Regions from separate parts of the Ruminococcus sp. Marseille-P328 genome, predicted to be linked through region 2. Evidence: riboswitches for the same ligand, from Rfam matches in the RefSeq annotation. Region 2 holds a riboswitch; the other holds the start of a gene.
The links. A riboswitch is a leader RNA that binds a small molecule or an ion and turns the genes downstream of it on or off. The one in region 2 is predicted to bind cyclic di-GMP.
Positions count from the first base shown of each region.

Region 1: linked by a shared signal. The riboswitch ahead of ACESTK_RS05445 (ATP-binding protein) and the one ahead of ACESTK_RS16270 (hypothetical protein) in region 2 are both predicted to bind cyclic di-GMP.

Region 1 is NZ_CAXUBQ010000005.1:119,012-123,680, forward strand. It holds gene ACESTK_RS05440 (response regulator) at 1-2,685, shown strand, start outside; cyclic di-GMP riboswitch class I at 2,837-2,912, shown strand; gene ACESTK_RS05445 (ATP-binding protein) at 3,113-4,669, shown strand, end outside.
Region 2 is NZ_CAXUBQ010000025.1:37,202-53,206, forward strand. It holds gene ACESTK_RS16240 (sugar phosphate nucleotidyltransferase) at 1-206, opposite strand, end outside; gene prfA (peptide chain release factor 1) at 272-1,345, opposite strand; gene prmC (peptide chain release factor N(5)-glutamine methyltransferase) at 1,387-2,256, opposite strand; gene ACESTK_RS16255 (DUF1385 domain-containing protein) at 2,253-3,323, opposite strand; gene rpmE (50S ribosomal protein L31) at 3,393-3,596, opposite strand; gene rho (transcription termination factor Rho) at 3,765-5,432, opposite strand; gene ACESTK_RS16270 (hypothetical protein) at 5,866-6,882, opposite strand; cyclic di-GMP riboswitch class I at 7,053-7,136, opposite strand; gene ACESTK_RS16275 (LacI family DNA-binding transcriptional regulator) at 7,325-8,356, opposite strand; gene ACESTK_RS16280 (MBL fold metallo-hydrolase) at 8,450-9,277, opposite strand; gene ACESTK_RS16285 (carbohydrate ABC transporter permease) at 9,300-10,118, opposite strand; gene ACESTK_RS16290 (carbohydrate ABC transporter permease) at 10,118-11,002, opposite strand; gene ACESTK_RS16295 (ABC transporter substrate-binding protein) at 11,127-12,383, opposite strand; gene ACESTK_RS16300 (enolase C-terminal domain-like protein) at 12,665-13,894, opposite strand; gene ACESTK_RS16305 (SDR family NAD(P)-dependent oxidoreductase) at 13,891-14,703, opposite strand; gene ACESTK_RS16310 (lactonase family protein) at 14,719-15,762, opposite strand; gene ACESTK_RS16315 (glycosyl hydrolase family 28 protein) at 15,793-16,005, opposite strand, start outside.

The DNA of each region.
Region 1 (4,669 bases), on a different contig from region 2:
GATGAAATCCGTAATTATATAAAGAATGCGCAGGAAGATGCCGGATTTTTGGATTTCTTTTTTCTGTCAGCCGACGGGAACTATAAGATGGTGACAGGGGAAACCGGGTACCTTGGATTACAGGAAAATATTGAAGAGGACATCCGGCAGGGAAATGATGTGATATCAAATGCAGCAGTTCCGGGAAAATCCCAGTTGCTTGTTTTTGCCACTCCCAAGGCTCATGGAAACTATCAGGGATTTGAATATGATGCCATCGCCATTGCTTATGAAAACTCTAATATCGTAGATGTACTGGATATTTCTGCTTTCAATGGAAATGCACAGAGTTTTATTGTTCATCCGGATGGCCGTGTTGTGATCGATCATTCTTCTGAGTTATGGGGGAATGTATATAATTTCTTCGGTGTTCTGAGAGAGCATTCTGATATGTCTGAAAAAGAGGTCAATGAGCTTTCGGAGAAGTTTAAAGCAGGACATACTGGTGCGATGCTGGTAAATCTGGATGGAAGGAACTATTATCTGGTCTATGAAAAATCAGATATTCAGGACTGGGTATTTCTGGGACTTGTACAGGCAGATATTGTCAATGCCAGTATGAACAGCCTGCAGAGCAGTACAATGCTTCTTGTTGGTGCGGTCGTGTTCTGTATTGCTGCTTTTCTTATCAGTCTTATTATTCAAAAAAGCAGGACAAATCTCAGAAGAAAGGATACGGAGATCCGGTACCGGGATGAGCTGTTTCAAAAGCTTTCAATGAACGTGGATGATGTCTTTCTGATGCTGGATGCAAAAACATATCAGGCAGATTACGTCAGCCCAAATGCGGAAAATCTGCTGGGTATTACGGTAGAACAGATTCGTAGAGATATTCGTGTTCTGGGAAAATTGCATCCGGCGGAACATGAAGATCCGGAGAAAAATTATCTGGAAGAAATCAAGGTTCATGAACAGCGAGAATGGGATTTTGAATATGTTCATCAGAAAACAGGGGAAAAACGCTGGTTCCATAATATTGCAATGGGTAGTGAGGTAAATGGAAAAAAGAAATACATCCTGGTTCTGTCGGACCGTACCTCGGACTGGAAAATGAACCAGGCACTTTCTGAGGCAGTCCGTGCGGCGGAGACAGCAAACAGGGCCAAGAGTACCTTCCTTTCCAACATGTCTCACGATATCCGGACACCAATGAATGCGATCATCGGCTTTACCACACTGGCTGTAAGCAATATTGATGATAAAAACAAGGTTCGGGATTATCTGGGAAAGATCCTTTCCTCCAGTAACCATCTGCTTTCCCTGATCAATGATATCCTGGATATGAGCCGGATTGAGAGCGGAAAGATCCATCTGGAAGAAACGGAGGTCAGTCTGTCGGATGTGCTTCATGATCTGAAGACGATCATCAGCGGGCAGATCCATGCGAAACAGCTGGAGCTTTATATGGATGCCATGGATGTGACAAATGAGGATGTCTATTGTGATAAGACACGACTGAATCAGGTGCTGCTGAATCTTTTGTCCAATGCGATCAAGTTTACTCCTGCTGGCGGAACCGTTTCTGTCCGGCTGAAACAGTATCCGGGTCTCCAAAGAGGCAGTGAACTGTACGAGATCCGGGTGAAGGATAACGGAATCGGTATGAGTCAGGAATTTGTACAGAAGATCTTTTCTCCTTTTGAGAGGGAGCGGACTTCCACTGTAAGCAGGACTCAGGGTACAGGACTTGGTATGGCCATCACCAAGAATATTGTGGATATGATGGGCGGCACCATTGAGGTCCGGACAGAGCAGGGGAAAGGTACCGAATTTATCGTCCGACTGCCATTCCGGACTCAGCCTGAGCACCAACGTATAGAGAAGATCATAGAGCTGGAAGGTCTTAAGGCTCTGGTTGTAGATGACGATTTTAATACCTGTGACAGCGTGACAAAAATACTTGTGAGGGTTGGAATGCGTTCGGAATGGACACTTTCCGGTAAGGAGGCTGTTCTGCGTGCACGACAGTCTATGGAGCTTGGGGATGCCTTCCATGCTTATATCATCGACTGGCGACTGCCGGATATGAATGGTATTGAGGTCACCAGACAGATCCGCAGTCTTGGTGACGATACACCGATCATTATTCTGACTGCTTATGACTGGTCAGACATCGAAGTGGAAGCCAGGGCTGCAGGAGTAACTGCATTCTGTGCGAAACCTCTGTTTATGTCCGATATCAGAGATACCCTGATGACTGCCATTGGCCAGAATCAGGCTGAGCAGGAGAAGCCTGTTCTTCCGGCGGCATGCTCAGATTTCAGAGGCAGATGTATACTGCTTGTGGAAGACAATGAGCTGAACAGTGAAATTGCGGTGGAGATCCTTAATGAATATGGCTTCCTGGTGGATACTGCAGAAAATGGGGCAGAGGCAGTAGAGAAGGTCAAGAGGTCGAAACCGGGCGGTTATGATTTGGTGCTGATGGATGTGCAGATGCCGGTAATGAACGGATATGAGGCCACGAAGCAGATCCGTGCCCTTAGGGATCCGGCACTGGCAGGAATCACCATCCTTGCCATGACGGCCAATGCTTTTGACGAGGACAGAAAGAAAGCGTTGGAATGCGGTATGAATGGATTCTTATCCAAGCCAATCGTTATAGAGGAATTGATCAGTACATTACAAAATAATCTGACAGATTAGTAATAAAAACCTGCTAAGAAGTTCGGTTAACAACTTTTTAGCAGGTTTTCAAATTATTTTTAAGCGTTAAAGCGGTGAGGTTTTTCTTGTGTAAAGTGGAGCAAGGGAGTATAATAAAATCAGTTTTTTTGTATAATTTTAAATGCTCTAATATGGAAATCGGCAAAACAGATGAAAGTCTGCGACGCAAAGCTACAGGGCCTGTAAAATGGCAGCCAGTTGCATGAAATGAGATGCGCTGCCTGTTTGGCAGCGTTTTTATCACCCGGGGCATTGCAGAGATGATGGAAATTACACAGCAGCAGTACACAGCAACAGGGATGAATGCACATATTGCAAAACCGATTGATATAAAAACAATACTTGCTGTTTTTGACCTGGTGTTTGGAACATCATAAAACACAAACGGATGAAGGAAATAAAAAATATGGATAAAAGTAGAAAAAAATCAGCCGTACTATTTGCATGTATATTTGTGGTCCTGGGAATGTGGATGATGTTATCGGTACACTGCCAGGCTGCTGAAACGAATAATGATGAAAAACAGCCACAGACCATCCGTGTCGGCTCATTTGAGGATACCTTTAATTATGTCGATAAAAACGGTGTCAGACGAGGTTATGGCTACGAGCTCATGCAGGCTCTGGCAGGTTATACCGGATGGAAATTTGAGTATGTGAAATGTGACTGGTCCAACTGTTTTGATAAGCTTGAAAATGGTGAGATTGATATCATGGGCGATATTTCTTACACCGATGAACGTGCACAGAAGATGCTTTTCCCGGATGAACCCATGGGTGAGGAAAAATATATCCTTTATGCTGATTTATCGGATACGGATATTGGGACGTCTGATTTCAAGTCTATGGATGGGAAACGTGTAGGTGTGCTCATGGGGACTGAGCCTGAAATCATGCTGACAGAATGGGAAAATAAGAATGGCATACATACAAAACATGTAAATGTGAATAGTGATGATGATGTCGAAAAGAAATTAGCGAATCATGAAATCGATTGTTTTGTATCTCTGGAGGAATCCATCTGGTCTGAACAGGGAATATCATCCGTTACCACGATTGGTAAATCCGGCATATATTTTGTAATAAATAAAGAGCGCAGCGATATCAAGACAGAGTTGGACTGGGCTATGCGTCAGCTGGATCAGGATAGTCCTTTTTTCAAGGCGGATCTGTATAAAAAGTATTTTACGCTTGATTATTGTCAAAGTCTTACAGGCGGAGAAAAGTCCTGGTTGGAAGAACATGATGGGATCCGGATCGGATTTCTGAGTAATGATGCGGCAGTATTTTCCCTGGACGAAGAGACTGGAAAATTTACCGGTATGCTGGCAGAATATTTCTCTTATGCCAAAGACTGTCTGGGAAATCAGATACTGGAATTTAATATACAGGAATATGATGAATATGATGAAATGCTTCAGGCTTTACAAGAACGAGAGATTGACATGATTTTTTATGCTGGCAGGAATCCATATTTTGCAGAAAAAAACGGATATACACTTACAAACACAGCCTGGACCTACAGCCTGATGGCGGTAACAGATGAGGAAAAATTTGATGAGAATAAGGTGTATACTGTAGCTGTGCCCAGGGAAAAATATGCCTTAAAACAGCATATTGCATTCAGTTATCCCCAATGGAAGCTTATAGATTGTGATTCGCTTGACGATGCAGCAGATATGGTCATTCATGAAAAAGCAGACTGTTTCCTCATGGGCGCAAGTCAGGCACTAATATATGATAACAGTCAAAATTTCAAGAGTATTCCACTTACAAAAACAATGGAGGCATGCTTTGCAGTTAGAAGTGGAGAGGGAACCCTCTTATCAATATTGAATAAAACCTTAAAGGCTATGCCGTCTGACATGCTTACAAGTGCACTTGCTATTTATGACAGTACAGCAGATAAGGTAACATTTTTGGATTTTGTAAAAGACAATATGCTTGCTTTTTTTGCTACGGCA
Region 2 (16,005 bases):
CTTGCACCAATGGTGCTTTTAAATTCTTCTTCCAGATCCTTACGGATAATAAATACAATTTTATTGAAGCCAGCCTCCAATGCGTCTCTGATGGAATAATCCATAATGATCTCACCATTTGGTCCAACTGGTGCAAGCTGCTTGATTCCATTTCCAAATCTGCTTCCAACTCCGGCTGCCATAATTACAAGAGCTGTTTTTTTCATAGGTAATACCCTCCCATTTTTCATATGATTGTTGTTTTAGAGCGTGTTTGAAAAAGGCTCTAAGTTTACTGTTCCTGCAGATTGCTCAATTTCGCTGCCTGGTCTGCTGCGATCAGGCTGTCGATGATTTCATCCAGATCTCCATTCAGAATGTTATCCAGTCTGTGAAGTGTAAGTTTGATACGGTGATCTGTTACACGTCCCTGTGGAAAATTGTAGGTTCTGATCTTCTCGGAACGATCACCTGTACCGATCTGGCTTCTTCGCGCCTCTGCTTCTGCGTCATGCTGTTTGGCCAGCTCCATCTCATACAGACGTGAGCGAAGAACCTTTAACGCCTTATCCTTATTCTTCAGCTGGGACTTCTCATCCTGACAGGAAATTACGATTCCTGTAGGAATATGGGTCAGTCGTACTGCGGAGTCTGTAGTATTGACGCACTGTCCGCCATTTCCGGAAGCACGGAATACGTCGAATTTACAGTCGTTCATATCCAGATGGAAATCAATCTCCTCAGCTTCCGGCATAATTGCAACCGTACAGGTGGATGTATGGATTCTTCCGCCGGATTCCGTCTCTGGAACCCTCTGTACCCGGTGTACACCACTCTCATACTTCAGTCTGGAATAAGCTCCGGCACCGTTTATCATAAAGGTAACCTCTTTGAATCCGCCGATTCCATTCTCGTTTAAGCTCATCATCTCTGTTTTCCAGCGCCTGGATTCTGCATATTTTACATACATTCTGTAGATCTCAGCTGCAAAAAGAGCAGCCTCATCTCCACCGGCACCGGCGCGGATCTCCACGATAACGTTCTTATTATCGTTAGGGTCCTTAGGCAGAAGAAGGATCTTCAGTTCATGCTCCAGCTCTTCCACACGCTTCTTGGCATCGGAAAGCTCTTCCTTGAGCATTTCTCTCATATCCTCATCCTTCTCCTCTTCCAGCATGGAAAGGCTGTCCTGAATGGTTTCTTTATTTTTCTTATATTCCTTATAGGTATCCACAATTGGCTGCAGGTCGCTCTGTTCCTTCATAAGTTTCTGGAAACGATCTGGATTAGATGTTACATCTGGCTCACCCAGCTCATTCAGAACTTCCTCGAAACGTATGAGCAAATCGTCCAACTTGTCAAACATGGTTTTCCTCCTGTTATGTTCTTCTCTTTACTTATATAAAACTATCGTCTGCCCAACACAACTCTGTCAAGTCCCGTCAGGTCTTTAACAATCTGTACATCAAAAAAGCCATTTTCCCGCATCAGCGCCTTTACAGCTTCGCCCTGATCATATCCGATTTCAAACAGCATCCAGCCATTTTCCTTTAGGAAAGCCTTTCCCTCCGATACGATTTTTCTGTAAAAATACAGACCATCTTCATGGCCATCCAATGCAAGTCTTGGATCGTGATCCCGCACTTCTTCCATAAGCTCTTCAATCTCTGCGCTTCTGATGTAGGGGGGATTCGAAATAAGGATATCATACTGAGGCATATCTTTGCCAGTGTTTTGTTGAAAAAAAGCTGACGAAAACAAGTCGCTTTCCACGAAAACAGCTCTGTCTGACACTTCCAGGCTTACCGCATTCTTATCTGCCACCTGAAGAGCAAGTGGGGAAACATCAGCACCCACCCCATATGCATCCCCGGTAAGTGCCAGAAGACTTAAAAGAATACACCCCGATCCGGTGCACATATCCAGAATCCCTGGTGTCTTTTTCCCTTTCATGACTTCCAGAGCCTTCTCCACCAATGTCTCCGTATCCTGCCTCGGAACCAGTACGTTTTGATTTACATAAAATTCAAATCCCATAAAATATGCCTGGTGGGTAATATGCTGCAAGGGAACATGAGCTGCTCTTTTCCGGATCAGTTCCCGGTATCTGTCCGCTTTTTCCTCATCCATCCCGTCAGCTGAATGAGCGAAATAAAAGGCTCTGTTTATCCCGGTCACATACTCCAGAAGAAGCCAGGCATCCAGCCTGGCTTCCTGGATCTTATGCTGCTCCAGAACCTTGGTTCCTTCTTTTAATAGTGTTTCCAGAGAAGTCATTGTGCAGCTCCCGTTTCCGGCACATTCCCGGTGCGTTCTTCACTGTCCCCGCTTTCAGATTGCGCGGAAGCAGCGGAAAGATCACCGTTTTCTTTGTTCTCATATGGAATATCCAGATTGAATTCTGTCTTTAAATATGCTCTCCAGTCAAACACAGCCTCCACAGCCTTGATGGCAACCTCTGCCATATCAGCTGTAGGTTCTTTTGTGGTAAATTTCTGCATTGCCATACCAGGTTTGCTCATCATCAAGGCAAATTTACTGTCTGTCCTGCCTGCCCACTGGATAATTTCAAATGAAATTCCAGATACTACAGGTACCATGAGCAGACGGCCGAAAAGACGGAACCAGTAAGACGGTACCAGTACAAAAATAAAATGTAGGAAAATACTTACTATCATAACCAGGAACAGAAAGCTTGTTCCGCAGCGTCTGTGGAATCTGGAGCTCTCAAGCACGTTCTCCACAGTAAGTGGCTTACCATTTTCCACACAGTTGATACATTTGTGTTCAGCACCATGATACATAAAGGTTCTCTGAATATCCTTCATTCTGGAGATCAGGATCATGTATCCCATAAACAGACCCAGCTTCACAAACGCTTCCACAATGGTAACCACCACTTCCGAAGCGCCTACTTTACGGCAAAGACTGGCCAGTGCATAAGGAAGCAGCATAAAGGCTGCAATGGAAATTACAATAGAAATGGCCACAGTTACATAGAGCAAGGCTTTAAATGCCTTGTCTTCTTTTTTCTTCTTGGCTTCCAGTTCTTCTGGAGAAAGAGCAGCATTCTTTCTGGTCTCTTCCTCGTCCTCCTCATCACCTGCAATTTCAGCTGAATACATAAGGCATTTCGTTCCGGTTACCAGAGAATCGATAAAGCTTACCATTCCGCGGATGATCGGTTTCCGCCAGATCCTGGCTTTCCCGAAAATGCATTTATAATCTTCCACTTTTACTACAATTTCTTTATCAGGACGTCTTACTGCAATGGAGTATTTATCCTTGTGGCGCATCATAATGCCTTCCATTACAGCTTGTCCACCGATATTGGATGGTTTCATTTTATCCTCCAGTTACAAAGAAAGGTTGAGATTTCCCAACCTCAACCTTCTCATTCAGTAATATTCAAATTATTTATTCAGGCCGTATTTCTCGTTGAACTTATTGATACGTCCGCGAGCCTGAGTAGCTTTCTGCTGTCCTGTATAGAACGGATGACATTTGGAGCAGATTTCTACGTGGATATCCTGCTTGGTAGATCCTGTTACAAAAGTATTACCGCAGTTGCAGGTTACAGTTGCCTGATAGTAATTCGGATGGATTCCTTCTCTCATGATTTTCACCTCTCTATATTTATTCTATTTTATTTGCGTTGAATCTGACGAATTCACACTTTACACAGCCTACTGATTATAGCATGGCGTTATGAGAAATGCAAGTTATTTATAAAAATTTCTAAAACTAATCCCAGATAATATTCTGCACGGTGTTTTTTGTGAACATTACAATTTCTGTTTTTTTACCATTTGCACAAATTCAGCATTATTTGCAGTACGTGCAAACATGTTCAGGATCTGTTCCACTGCCTCATCAGACTTCATTCCGTTAAGAGCCTTTCGCATAATATATACAGCTTCCTGCTCGTCTTTGCTCAGAAGCAGATCTTCTCGTCTGGTACCGGATTTCTGAATGTCGATGGCCGGGAAAACCCGTTTCTCCTGAAGCTTGCGGTCAAGAACAAGCTCCATATTGCCGGTTCCCTTGAATTCTTCGTAAATAACGTCGTCCATTTTGCTTCCGGTGTCAACAAGTGCAGTGGCCAGAATGGTAAGGCTTCCTCCCTCACGCATATTACGTGCTGCACCAAAAAAGCGCTTCGGCATATGAAGTGCTCCCGGATCAAGACCTCCTGACAGAGTTCTTCCACTTGGGGGAACAACCAGGTTATAGGCTCTTGCCAGTCTGGTAATGGAATCCAGAAGGATCACAACATCCTGCTTATGTTCTACAAGGCGGCGTGCACGCTCTACAACCATCTCGGATACACGCTTATGATGCTCCGGAAGCTCATCAAATGTGGAATAAATAACTTCCACGTTCGGTCCCTGTATTGCTTCCCTGATATCGGTAACTTCCTCAGGACGTTCATCAATAAGAAGAATGATCAGATGCATATCCTTGTTATTCTTAAGAATAGATTTCGCAACATCCTTGAGCAAAGTAGTTTTACCTGCCTTAGGCGGGGAAACGATCATACCACGCTGTCCCTTTCCGATAGGGCTGATCAGATCTACGATACGCATGGCAGTAGTTCCGCCAGGCCGCTCCATGATCAGACGTTCATCTGGGAAGATTGGGGTCATATTTTCAAAATTGTATCTCTTCTGTCCCTCACTTGGATGGAAACCATTGATAGACGTCACATACAAAAGGGCACTGAATTTCTCCCCCTGTGTTTTAATACGGATATTTCCCTGAATAATATCCCCTGTCTTCAGATTGAATCTGCGGATCTGTGACGGAGAAACATAGATATCATTTTCTCCCGGAAGATAATTCTCACTTCGGATAAATCCAAACCCATCCGGCATAACCTCCAGGATTCCATTGGCCTTTTCGCCACTGTCAAGCTGGACCGTTTCAGCCGGAACACTGTAAGCGTTGCTTACATCCTCTTCTGTACGGTTCTCACTGGCTACGCCTGTACGGGGCTGTTCCGTTTCCTCAGGTCTTAATTCGGCTGGCGGAACCACTTCTACAGGTTTCGCTACAGGAGTGCGCTTCACGAAGTTCTCCGGTCTGTTTTCCCCATTATAACTGTTCTGGCGTCCTACATTTTCATTTCTGCCATAATTATTGCTGCGGTACTCAGGATTACGCCGTATAATGGTACGGGATCTGGTTGGTGCTTCTCTTCTCTCCGGTGAAGAAACACTTCCCGTATTTTCTGTTTTTTCTGCTGCCACAGGCTCTGGTCTTGCAGGTATGGTATTCTCTTCTGCTGTTCCGGAAATAGTCTGCTCATTTTCTGCAGTCTGTTCTTTCCTGTCCTCTTCCAGCATACGTTCAATTAATTCAGGCTTTCTCATAGTAGAAATGCCCTTCAGTCCTCTGGCTTTTGCCAAGTCTTTCAGCGTAGCCAGGGATAATGATTCATACTTTTCTTTCATCAATCATCTACCTCTTCGACTAATACAATTCTAAAACACATTTCAATTTTGATTTAACGGGATACAAATGTCTGATTAGACAGAAGCTATATACTGAATTATAAAAACATCCTTCAAAAAACTTATTAAAGTTTATTTTAACACATTTCAGGCGCCGTGTCTACATCCATTCCAAATATATCTATCCCTGCCTGCAAGAAAGTGATAACCTTTGTTTTGTATTATACACACCTAAGGTTTTTCATTGCAAGAATTTTCTGTCGACGCATATCCCGACTCTTCGACATATATAAGAGTCCTGTTCTCCCGGTGACCCAAAGATAAGTACCAGCTGTCACTTACCTTTTTATAAAATACCGGTTTCCCACGCCTGTGCTATTCACAATAAAACACCCGGAGATATTTCTCCGGGTGCCGGTCATCTTTAAAATTATTAATTCCAGAACGCTCCGTAAATCTTCTGGATCTTAGCGACCTGTGCGTCTGTAATCTGATTCAGTGCATTCTGAACAGCTGCATAAGTCTGTGGTCTGCTACTCTTCAGGGAAGCATTGTTCAGGATGTAATCCTTAACAGATTCTGCAAAATATTCGGAAGCATTCTGTGTTACATAGGCTTTATTAAAAGCTGTAACATTTGCCTTCTCAGCTGCAAAAATGCTCTGGAAGCTTGCTGTCTTATCTGCATTTCCTGCGATAAATGCAAGGAAATGACCCAGCTCATGATAAACAGAATCATCAATCTGCTTCATTGTAATAGATCTTGATCTTGCATCAAAATATCCTGAATAGTTGACGGATGGATCAACAACAAGCTTAAATCCCAGCTGCTGATATGCTGCAATTACACGATTGTCCATCTTGCCTGCAACACTTGCTACATTTTCCTCGTGTTTGCTCTGGTTCTGTGAAGAGTTTGCTGCTGCAGTTACCTGGGCAGCAGAAGTACCAGAAGAAGTAGTGCTTACAGCGGTCTCATTGTTAATTGATACCTGCTGTGTAGTTGTTGTCTGAACAGTTGTTGTGATCTTGGATGTAACAACTTTCTTTTTGGATTTCTTGGTGTATTTCGCTGTTGCTTTGGTAACAACGGTTGTCTTGGTATCTACTGTTGTATTACCGGATTTATTTGTTTTATTGGTTACTTTTGTTTTGGTTTTCAGTTTCTTGGTATAGCTCTTCTTGGAAGCCTTTTTTAATTTAACAGTCTTCCTAGTTGTCTTGGTACTGGAGGTAGTCTTCACAGTAGTCTTCGGCTGGGAAGCCAGTGGAGTTTCATCTTCTATGATGGAAGTCTCCATGATCGGATCTGTGTAACTGGGGAATTCAGGTGTTTCTCCTACTCCTGAGAATAATGAAACGCCGCCGATCACTGCTGCCAATGCTATAGCAGCACAACTGGAAACAACTTTTTTATTTGCGAGCCACTCTGCTAATTTCTTTCCTTTCATAAATAACACACCTTTCTTGAACCATAATGTAACTGACTTGCCGCTATCCGGAAACTATCAGTCCCATCAGTTTGTGGAAATAAAAAAACCGTTTATCAGATTAAATAAACGGTCGCCACAAATAGAAGAACCACGTCTCCTGTCATATTACATTACCTAATCAATATCAATGCGGCAACCGGCTGTCATAGTCCTGAGACCTTAGACCCTTGGCTTTGCGTCCCTGTCTTTCAACAGGTTTGCCTTTTATTCATTTCTTATAATAGAGCAAGTCCTCACTTTTGTCAACGGATTTTCTTTGTTAAAATTCACAAAAATCCGTCTAAAAAATACAAAAATGAAAAAATCTGTAAAACTATCTGAGCTGACCGTAACAACTGATAATCATTCTCAAATAATTTCACAGATTTCTTTTCGCTGTCTGGGTAGTAACATACACCCCTCACAGTTTACGTGTAGATTCCCGTTCTATGAGTCTTCCGGCCAGCATTTGCCGTTTAACCACCTTTTTCCGGTCAATCATGTCAAACAAAGTACGAATACTCTGCTGTGCAGTTTCCACTCTGGGATATTCCAAAGTAGTAATAGATGGATGATAATATTCTGCAATATCCTGTCCATCAGCCCCTGCCACGCAATAATCCTCCGGTACTCTTTTACCGCTGTCAATAATTGCTTTGCAGGCTCCTACAGCCAAAGTATCTGAAATAGCATAAATACAGGAAAAATCTACTCCTGATTCCAAAAGCTCACGGGTACTGTTATAACCATTCTCAATAGTATAAATTCTATTCCCCGGCTTTAAACGGACTATAAGCTTCTCATCGTACTCCAGTCCATTTTTCTCCAATGCCCTTTTATAGCCATTCAGATGGCACCTTCCCAGACCTTCATCTCCGGAAGTAATGAACGCAACTCTTTTATGTCCACAGCTGCACAGATAATCAACCATATTCTGGCTCTCGATCTCTGTATCAATTGTTACAAGAGCGCTTCGAGTATAAGATCCAGTATCCTCCGGAATTGTTTTTCCGGAACTGGCGATCACATACGGAACCCTCACCATTCTCAGCTTTGACTCATCATAATCATACATACCACCAAGAAATATGATTCCCTTGACCTTTTTCTCTTTTTCCAGTTGAAGCGCAAGCTCAACTTCATCTTCATCATCTGCTACATTCTGCAATACCAGGCAGTATTTTCTTTCACGAACCTTTTTCTCCAACACATGCAGCATAACACCCCAGAATGGGTTGCTGATTTCTTTTACCATAACTGCGATCGTATTTGAATCAGCTCGTTTCAGGTTTCTGGCACTGTTATTCGGTACATAATTATACTCTTTGATAATATCCAGAATCTTCTGTTTCGTTTCAGGATTAATGTCCGGGTGATTGTTAATAGCCCTGGACACCGTGCTGACTCCTACGCCACACAGTTTCGCAACCTCTTTAATTGTTATCTGCTCCATAACTGCCCTCCTCATGCAACAATGTGTTCATTATATATGTACTGGCATATCATGGCAAATGATTTTCAATAAAATTTGTAAAAAAATTATTTATCAGCAAATATGCTTGTCGTTATAGGCGATATTTCCTTTTCCGTATTTGTAGAGAACAGCCGGTTCTGAAGACATATGGCTGAAATCAATAGGCTCTGGAGTTGCAGTTCCCTCTACGATTTTATCAGCGCATGTGATTAAATCATGAAGAATTGCTTTTCCGATCGGGCGTATAAAATGTCCTGGGAAAATAAGTTCAAAATCTTCTTTATCTAACTTCTTTAATCCCTCTGCATATTCCTTTACTGTTGAGGAATAGGTATCAAAAATCAGAATCGGAGTTGATACTACACTGTCTCCGGCGAACAGAAATTTATTTTTTCTATCCAAGAAAACTACACTTCCAGGAGTATGTCCCGGTGTAAATAACACTTCCAGGCTTCTGCCGCCCAAATCAAAGATCTGATGCTCACTCAGCGGCAACATCTGAAAGTCTCCAGGCTCACGACCTTCAATCATGTACTCTGTTCCATAAAATCCTGGTTCCTTCTTTGTTTTTTCCACATATTTCTTCCAGCCGCTTCTAAGTGTCTCTGTATCTGCCATTTTGAAATCTTTTTCACTAAGATATGCTTTTCCAAACTCGTGGTTGCCTCCCACATGATCCAGATGTCCATGTGTATTTAATACAACATATGGCAAATCAGTCAGCGTTTCAATCACTTTTTTCAGATTTCCAAAACCTGAACCGGTATCGATCACAGCTGCACTTTTTTCACCTTTTACCAGATAAATAATGTCTGCTCCGAACTCATCGATTGCCCAGACATCCTCTGCTACCAGCTGAACTGTATAGCCTTCAATTCTCTGTAAATTAATATTGTCCATTTTCTGCCGTTCTCCTTTTCAATTACATTTTTACTGCACCTGCGGTAAGTCCGCTGGTGATATATTTCTGTGCTGCAATATAAATGATTATGATTGGAACCATAGACAGAGTCATTCCGGCAAGCATCAGATTCCACTCAGATCCGGAGGTACTCTTAAACATATAAATAGCAACTGTCAGGGTTCTCAAACCACTGTCTGAAACATACAGGTTTGGCATAAGGAAATCATTCCATGTCCACAGGAAAAACAGTACCAGAAGAGTTATGCTTGTGGAGCGTACCAATGGGAAAATTACCTGCCACATGCAGCGGAACATGCCACAGCCGTCAATTGCTGCTGCCTCTTCCAATTCCTTCGGAATGGACTTCAAAAAGCCAACGTAGGTAAAAATACCGAATGCTCCGTGGAAGCCGGCATACAGGAAAATAAGTACGGTCAGGTTATTCAAAAGGTTTGTGTTGGTCAGCTGTACAGAAAGCGCGATCATAATGGAATGGAACGGAATGATCTGTCCAAGGGTGAAAATCAGATACAAAACATTTCCAAGCTTTCCAGGGATGTGCGCAATTCCATATGCAGCCATAAAGGAAATGATGGTACATACCAGCATGGTTCCCAGGGTTACATATGCTGAGTTTCCGACTACTCTCCAGAATTTCAGACGTTCTATAGCTTCGGTAAAGTTACCGGTATAGAGGTAATGGGGAAAAGAAAGGAAGTTCTGGATCATATCGTTATGTGTCTTGAATGCGTTCATCACAAGCAGGATGATCGGCATAAGGAACAGGACACCAAAGAAAAACATAATAATGGTTGGAAGCCATACTTTCTTTTTCATTAGTATTCTACCTCCTTCTTACGAGTGCAGTACAACTGGATCAGAGTAACCGCTGCTACTGTAAGGAACAGGATTACAGATTTCGCTGAGCCATAGCCCAGGTTGTACTTGGTGAAAGCTTCCTGGTAAATATTCATGGCAACTGGCATTGTGGAACCGTAAGGACCACCGCCTGTCATTGCGTTCGGAATATCGAATGACTTAAATGCTCCTGAAATAGAAACAAACAGATTGATCGTGACAGTTGGCATAAGCAGCGGAAGCTCGATTTTCAGAACTTTTTTCAGACCGCTGCAGCCATCCAGCTCAGCAGACTCCATAACATCCTTCGGAATAGTCTGAAGACCTGCGGTATAAATGATCATCAAGAAACCAATGTTCTGCCAGATGGAAACCACAATGATCGTCACAGTTGCCATTGACGGAGTTCCGAACCAGCTTATATTTGCCAGCCAGTCCCATCCCAATGCTCCGCCAAGTGCAGGCATTGCATTTGTAAAAATAAACACCCAGATAAAGGATACCAATACGGCACTGACAATGTTAGGAATGAAGAACATAGCTCTAACCACGCCTTTAGCCTTAATGTTCTCATTCAGGAAATAAGCAAGAATAAATCCAAAAACATTGCTACCAATAATGGTGAACGCACCAACAAAAAGGTTAAATCCAAAGGAAGTCCAGAATTTTGTATCGGAAAACAGTTTTACATAATTGTCAAATCCCACAAAAGCTTTTTTCCCGGACATCAGGTTCCATTTCAGGAATGAATATGGAATGGTTCCGCCAAACAGAGGTGCCAGCATTGCAAAGGAATACAAAAGCAAAGCAGGCAGAATCAGCAGAAGATAAAATTTCTTGTTTTTCTTATATAAAGATGACATATTATCCTCTCTTTCTTTTTCTAAAAGGCTCATCTGCTTATACAGATATCACGATAAATCTTCCATTAAAAAGATTCCCGGGGGGTGCTCCCCCCGGGAATCGCAGGTCAGCATTTCCTCTTATTTACTGATCCAGATATTCAAGATATGCTGCGTCAAGCTCGGAAATTACCTCATCCTTGTCAGCAGCGTCTGCCATGTAACCCTGGAAGATATCTCCGGAGATAACATCAAATCCGTTTACATACTGCTGATATACCCACGGAATTACGTTTCCGCTGTTTGCATATTCCAGATAATCGTTTGTAGATGCAGAATCATAATTAACTGTGAAATCCTGAGAAGCCGGTGCAGAACCTGGTTTCTCAGTTACAATTGCAATATATCCATCAGAAAGGGAAGCATCGCTTAAGAAGTCAATAACCTCTTTACAAGCATCCATATGCTCTGTCTGAGTGCTTACTCCATATACGATTCCTACGTCAACTGCTGCTTTGTTTCTCTCAGCGTCGTTGGATACTGGTAATGCAAAGTATCCGATTTCCGGCGGGTTATCCATTTTTGCTACTACGTTCTGGCTGAACTCACCGCTGATCAGCATAGCAGCTTCAGAGTTTGCAAGTGCATTGAAACCGGATGTGGAGTCGCAATCCATCATATTGCTTCCACAATGAGCTTTGATAATATCTGCTGTTGCAAATACATCATCGATACCGTCTACATTGAAGGTTCCCTCGCCGGAATTTAACTGATCCAGGAAGCCTTCCATATCATCCTGTACTACGTTTGACATCATTACACTGAACATGTGTTTCAGAGTCCAGGAATCTTTGAATGTGGAAGCGATTGGTGTTACGCCGGACTCTTCCAGCTTCTCGCATGCTGCTTCGAATTCATCTCTTGTTTTCGGAACTTCTTCGATTCCGGCATCCTTAAACATCTGCTTGTTGTAGAATACACCAAGATACTCAACGTTTGCAGGATATCCGTAGATTTTTCCATCATAGGTAGCAGCTTCAAGAGCTGTCGGGTAAACCTTCTCAGTAAAATCCATTCCGCTTAAATCCTGAATTCTTCCTGCCTCTGCAAAATCCTGCACCTGTGTCCATGGTGTAAGGATGTAGATATCCGGCCAGTCATTTGTTGCAGCTGCAGTTCCAAGGAAATCAGAGTAATCTCCGGACTGCATTGTGATATCCAGCTCGATATCATCATGTTTGCTGTTGAAGGACTCCATGGTACGATCCAGCTGATCGCCCCACTCACCATTCCATACAGTCATAGTGACCTTGGTCTTCTCTCCATCAGCCCAGCAAAGGTTTGTTCCAAGGGACATAACCATTGTTCCAGCTAATACTGCTGCCAACATTTTTTTCTTCATTTCTTATACCTCCTAGTATAATTTTATTTTCCGCCAACTGATTTTTTCAGTGGCTGGGTTCCGTTTTGGTAACGTTTCCGGTATTGTTACCGGTAACGTTTCCGGTGATATTTGAATCATAGCATAGTCGACTGACATTTTCAATGTTTTTTTGCGACTCTTTATCACTTTCGTATGTATTCACAATATTTTTTGTGCATTTTTGTATGAATTGCACAGTATTTGCAGGAGTTGACAATCCACCTTTACTGCCTGCAAATACTGTGACAAAGTGACTGTATTTACGGTCTTACTGCTGTTCCATCCGGAAGCCTTGGCAGCATCCAATCCCATGTGACAACCTCTTCGCTGCACGGATACTCAGCTGCTGCTTTTTCATCAATATCCACACCAATTCCTGGTTTCCCATTCAGATACAGATATCCGTCCCGCATTTCCGGAATTCCGGTAAAAATCTGATGTAAGGCAATTGCGCCTGCATCTTCAGACAAGGTATTGGTGTCAGCCCATTCCTGGATTCCAAAATTCGGAGAAGCCATATCCAGGTGGATATTTACTGCGTGACCAATCGGAGTAAGGTCTATTGGTCCATGCCATGCAGTTCTTATTCCAAATGCATCACAAAGAGCAATCAGTTTACGTGCCGGTGTAATTCCTCCAATCTGGCTTAAATGGATTCTTATATAATCAATTTCTCTTTCTGTGATAAGATTCAGCCATTCGTTTGGATTGTTAAACAGCTCTCCCATAGCCAGCGGGGTGGTGCAATGCTGCCTGATCTGCTTAAACCATCCGCTCTGTTCCGGAGAAAGACAGTCCTCAAGAAAGAACAGACGGAATTTCTCCATATCTTTTGCAAATATCACTGCATCCGAAGGTCTCAGCCTCTCATGTACATCGTGACAAAGCTCCAGTTCCCATCCATAGGTTTCCCTGAGACGCTCAAACAGCTGTATTGTTTTTGCCATGTATGCTTTTGGATCATAATAGCAGCCTTCAAAGGATCCTTCCGGTGGCTGGTAAGGCATATCCTTTCCGCCATAGCCTCCAACCTGCGCACGGATACAGCGATATCCTCTTTCTTTTAACGCTCCTACTTTTTGCACACAATCCTCTATTGTGGTGCCTTCAGCATGCGTATAGCATGGCACTCCGGTTCTGCATTTTCCACCCAGTAAGTCATACAAGGGCATTCCGGCCATTTTTCCTTTAATATCCCATAAAGCCATATCCACACCTGACAGGGCATTGTTTAAAACAGGTCCGTTTCTCCAGTAGCTCATGCCCTTTATGGACTGCCAGATATCTTCAATATCAGAAACATCTCTGCCGATCAGGTATGGCTTCAGATATTTTTCCACTGCAGCAACCACTGCCAGATGTCTGTGGGCAAAAGTTGCGCAACCCACGCCATATAATCCTGGCTCACTTGTTTCCACTTTTACTGTCACCAGATTGATTTTCTGCGGCGCACAGCAAATTACTTTTACATCTCTGATCGTTACTCTCATTTTTCTCCTCCCCAGGCATTTTTATCATTTTCTACTTTTTCCGGCATTCCCGGCAGGATCAGTCCTCCGTCAACCCGCAATACTTCTCCGGTTATATAAGCTGCATTCTCACTTGCAAGGAATACTACCGCTCTTCCTATATCTTTCGGTGTTCCATTTCTGCCCATTGGAATTCTTTCTCCCAGACTTTCCCAGAAGCCTTCCAGCTCTGTCCTGCCTTCTGCTTTTATTTCCTCTGGCGTACGGATACAGATAGCTCCCGGAGCCACACAGTTCACACGGATCCCATATGGTGCAAGATCCAGTGCCATAGACTGTGAAGCCCGGTTCACTGCTGCCTTTATGCCGCCGTAAACACAATCTCCCGGATATGCTCTTTCTGCTCTTGAAGAGGTTATGTTGATAATGCATCCTTTAACCTCATGAGCCTTCATATATCTGGCCGCCTTACTGGAAAGTACAAGGTAATTCAAAAGATCCAGATTCAGCATTTTCTGGGTTTCCTCCATTTCAAGGTCCAGAATGGACTGAAACACGGTAACTCCGGCATTATTTACAAGCAGATCCAGTCCGCCCAGTTCCCTGACAGCCTGGTCAAAAAATTTCTCCCCTTCTCCTGCCTGTGCCATATCAGCCTTTGCATACCAGGCAAAGGAACCCATATTTCTTATTTCTTCAGCAGCTTCCTTTGCCTCATCTTCCCGTGTCCGATAGGAAAAGGCAATATCATATCCGGCTGCTGCCAGTTCTCTGATAATTCCACGTCCAATTCCACGACTGGCACCTGTAACGATTGCTTTTTTTCTCATCACAGTTTTCCTCTCTTATTCTATTTTCCCAGACAATACCTGCACAGGTACGGGAACTTCCACAAGCACCCGCTGATTTCCCAGTTCTCCCTCTGATTGCCTGTCAAAAATATATATTTTTCCTGTTTTCTGATCTGCTGCAAGCAAATGCTCCTCACTGCTGTCCAGACAGATACTTCGAAACCATCCTTTCGGAACTACAACTTTTTGTTTCAAATTTAACATTCCATTTTCATCTATGGTAAATCCAAAAATTTCTCCGGTTCCTCTCACAGATGCGTAAAGCATTTTCCCCTCTGCAATACACAGTTCTGCTGCAAGCGCGCCCTCTGGCAACTTCTCTTCCAGGGATATGGTCTGGCACAGCTCCCCATTACAGTAAACAGAAATTGTAAGATCCAGCTCATTTAATACATAGAGATACGTTTTTCCATTTTTCTCCAGTATTCCCATATGTCTTGGACCGGCTCCAGGTCTGACCTCTATGGTTTCTTTTTGCAGAAGCTTTCCCTTATCTGTGTCAAAAGAATAAATCTTATCACACCCTAAGTCAGCTGCATACAGATCTCCCCTATGAAGGAAGCAGGAGTGAATATGAGATGCTTCCTGCCGTTCCGGATCCAGCCCTTTTCCTGTAAAAGAAATTTCCTGTAAAAGCTTCGGGCTGCCGGCTTCTGAAATGTCGATCACCTTTAAATCTCCACTTCCGTAATCAGATACAAAAAGCCTTTGTCCTTTTTCATCCTTTTCAATATGACAGGATGCTTTTCCAGGCATCTGAAGACCTTCCTTTTTCTCTGCTGTAAGCCTTTCTTCCTGAACCCCTACTTCATATTCCACAATTTCCGCAGCATCTTCACTTTCACTTACCGCAAAAAGCCGGTTCTTCACCAGACAAACCCAGGAAGGATTCTGCATTTGTATGATAAGAGGAGTTCCTGCAACATCTCCCAGGATCTCATTATACGGAATCAGATAGATACCTTTTCCAAGCTCCTGCTTCTCCAATACAGCAGGGGCATCATGCTGTGTATAGGTTCCGACAAGCAAAATATCCATGCTTTCTTCCATCTCCTTTGTTAATTCCTTTTACTGGAATTTCAGTTCATCTGACAATTCCACAACCATGTGTAATTCACCAGGTGACATCACCTTTTCTCCATGAATTACCACATTGTCAAAATAAAAGCCATGAGGTCTGCACACCTCATTTTTCATCTCAAAGCCACGTATAATGGATACTGGAAAAGTGCCTTCTGTAATTTCAATATTTTTAAAGAAAATATCATTTACCATGCCTCT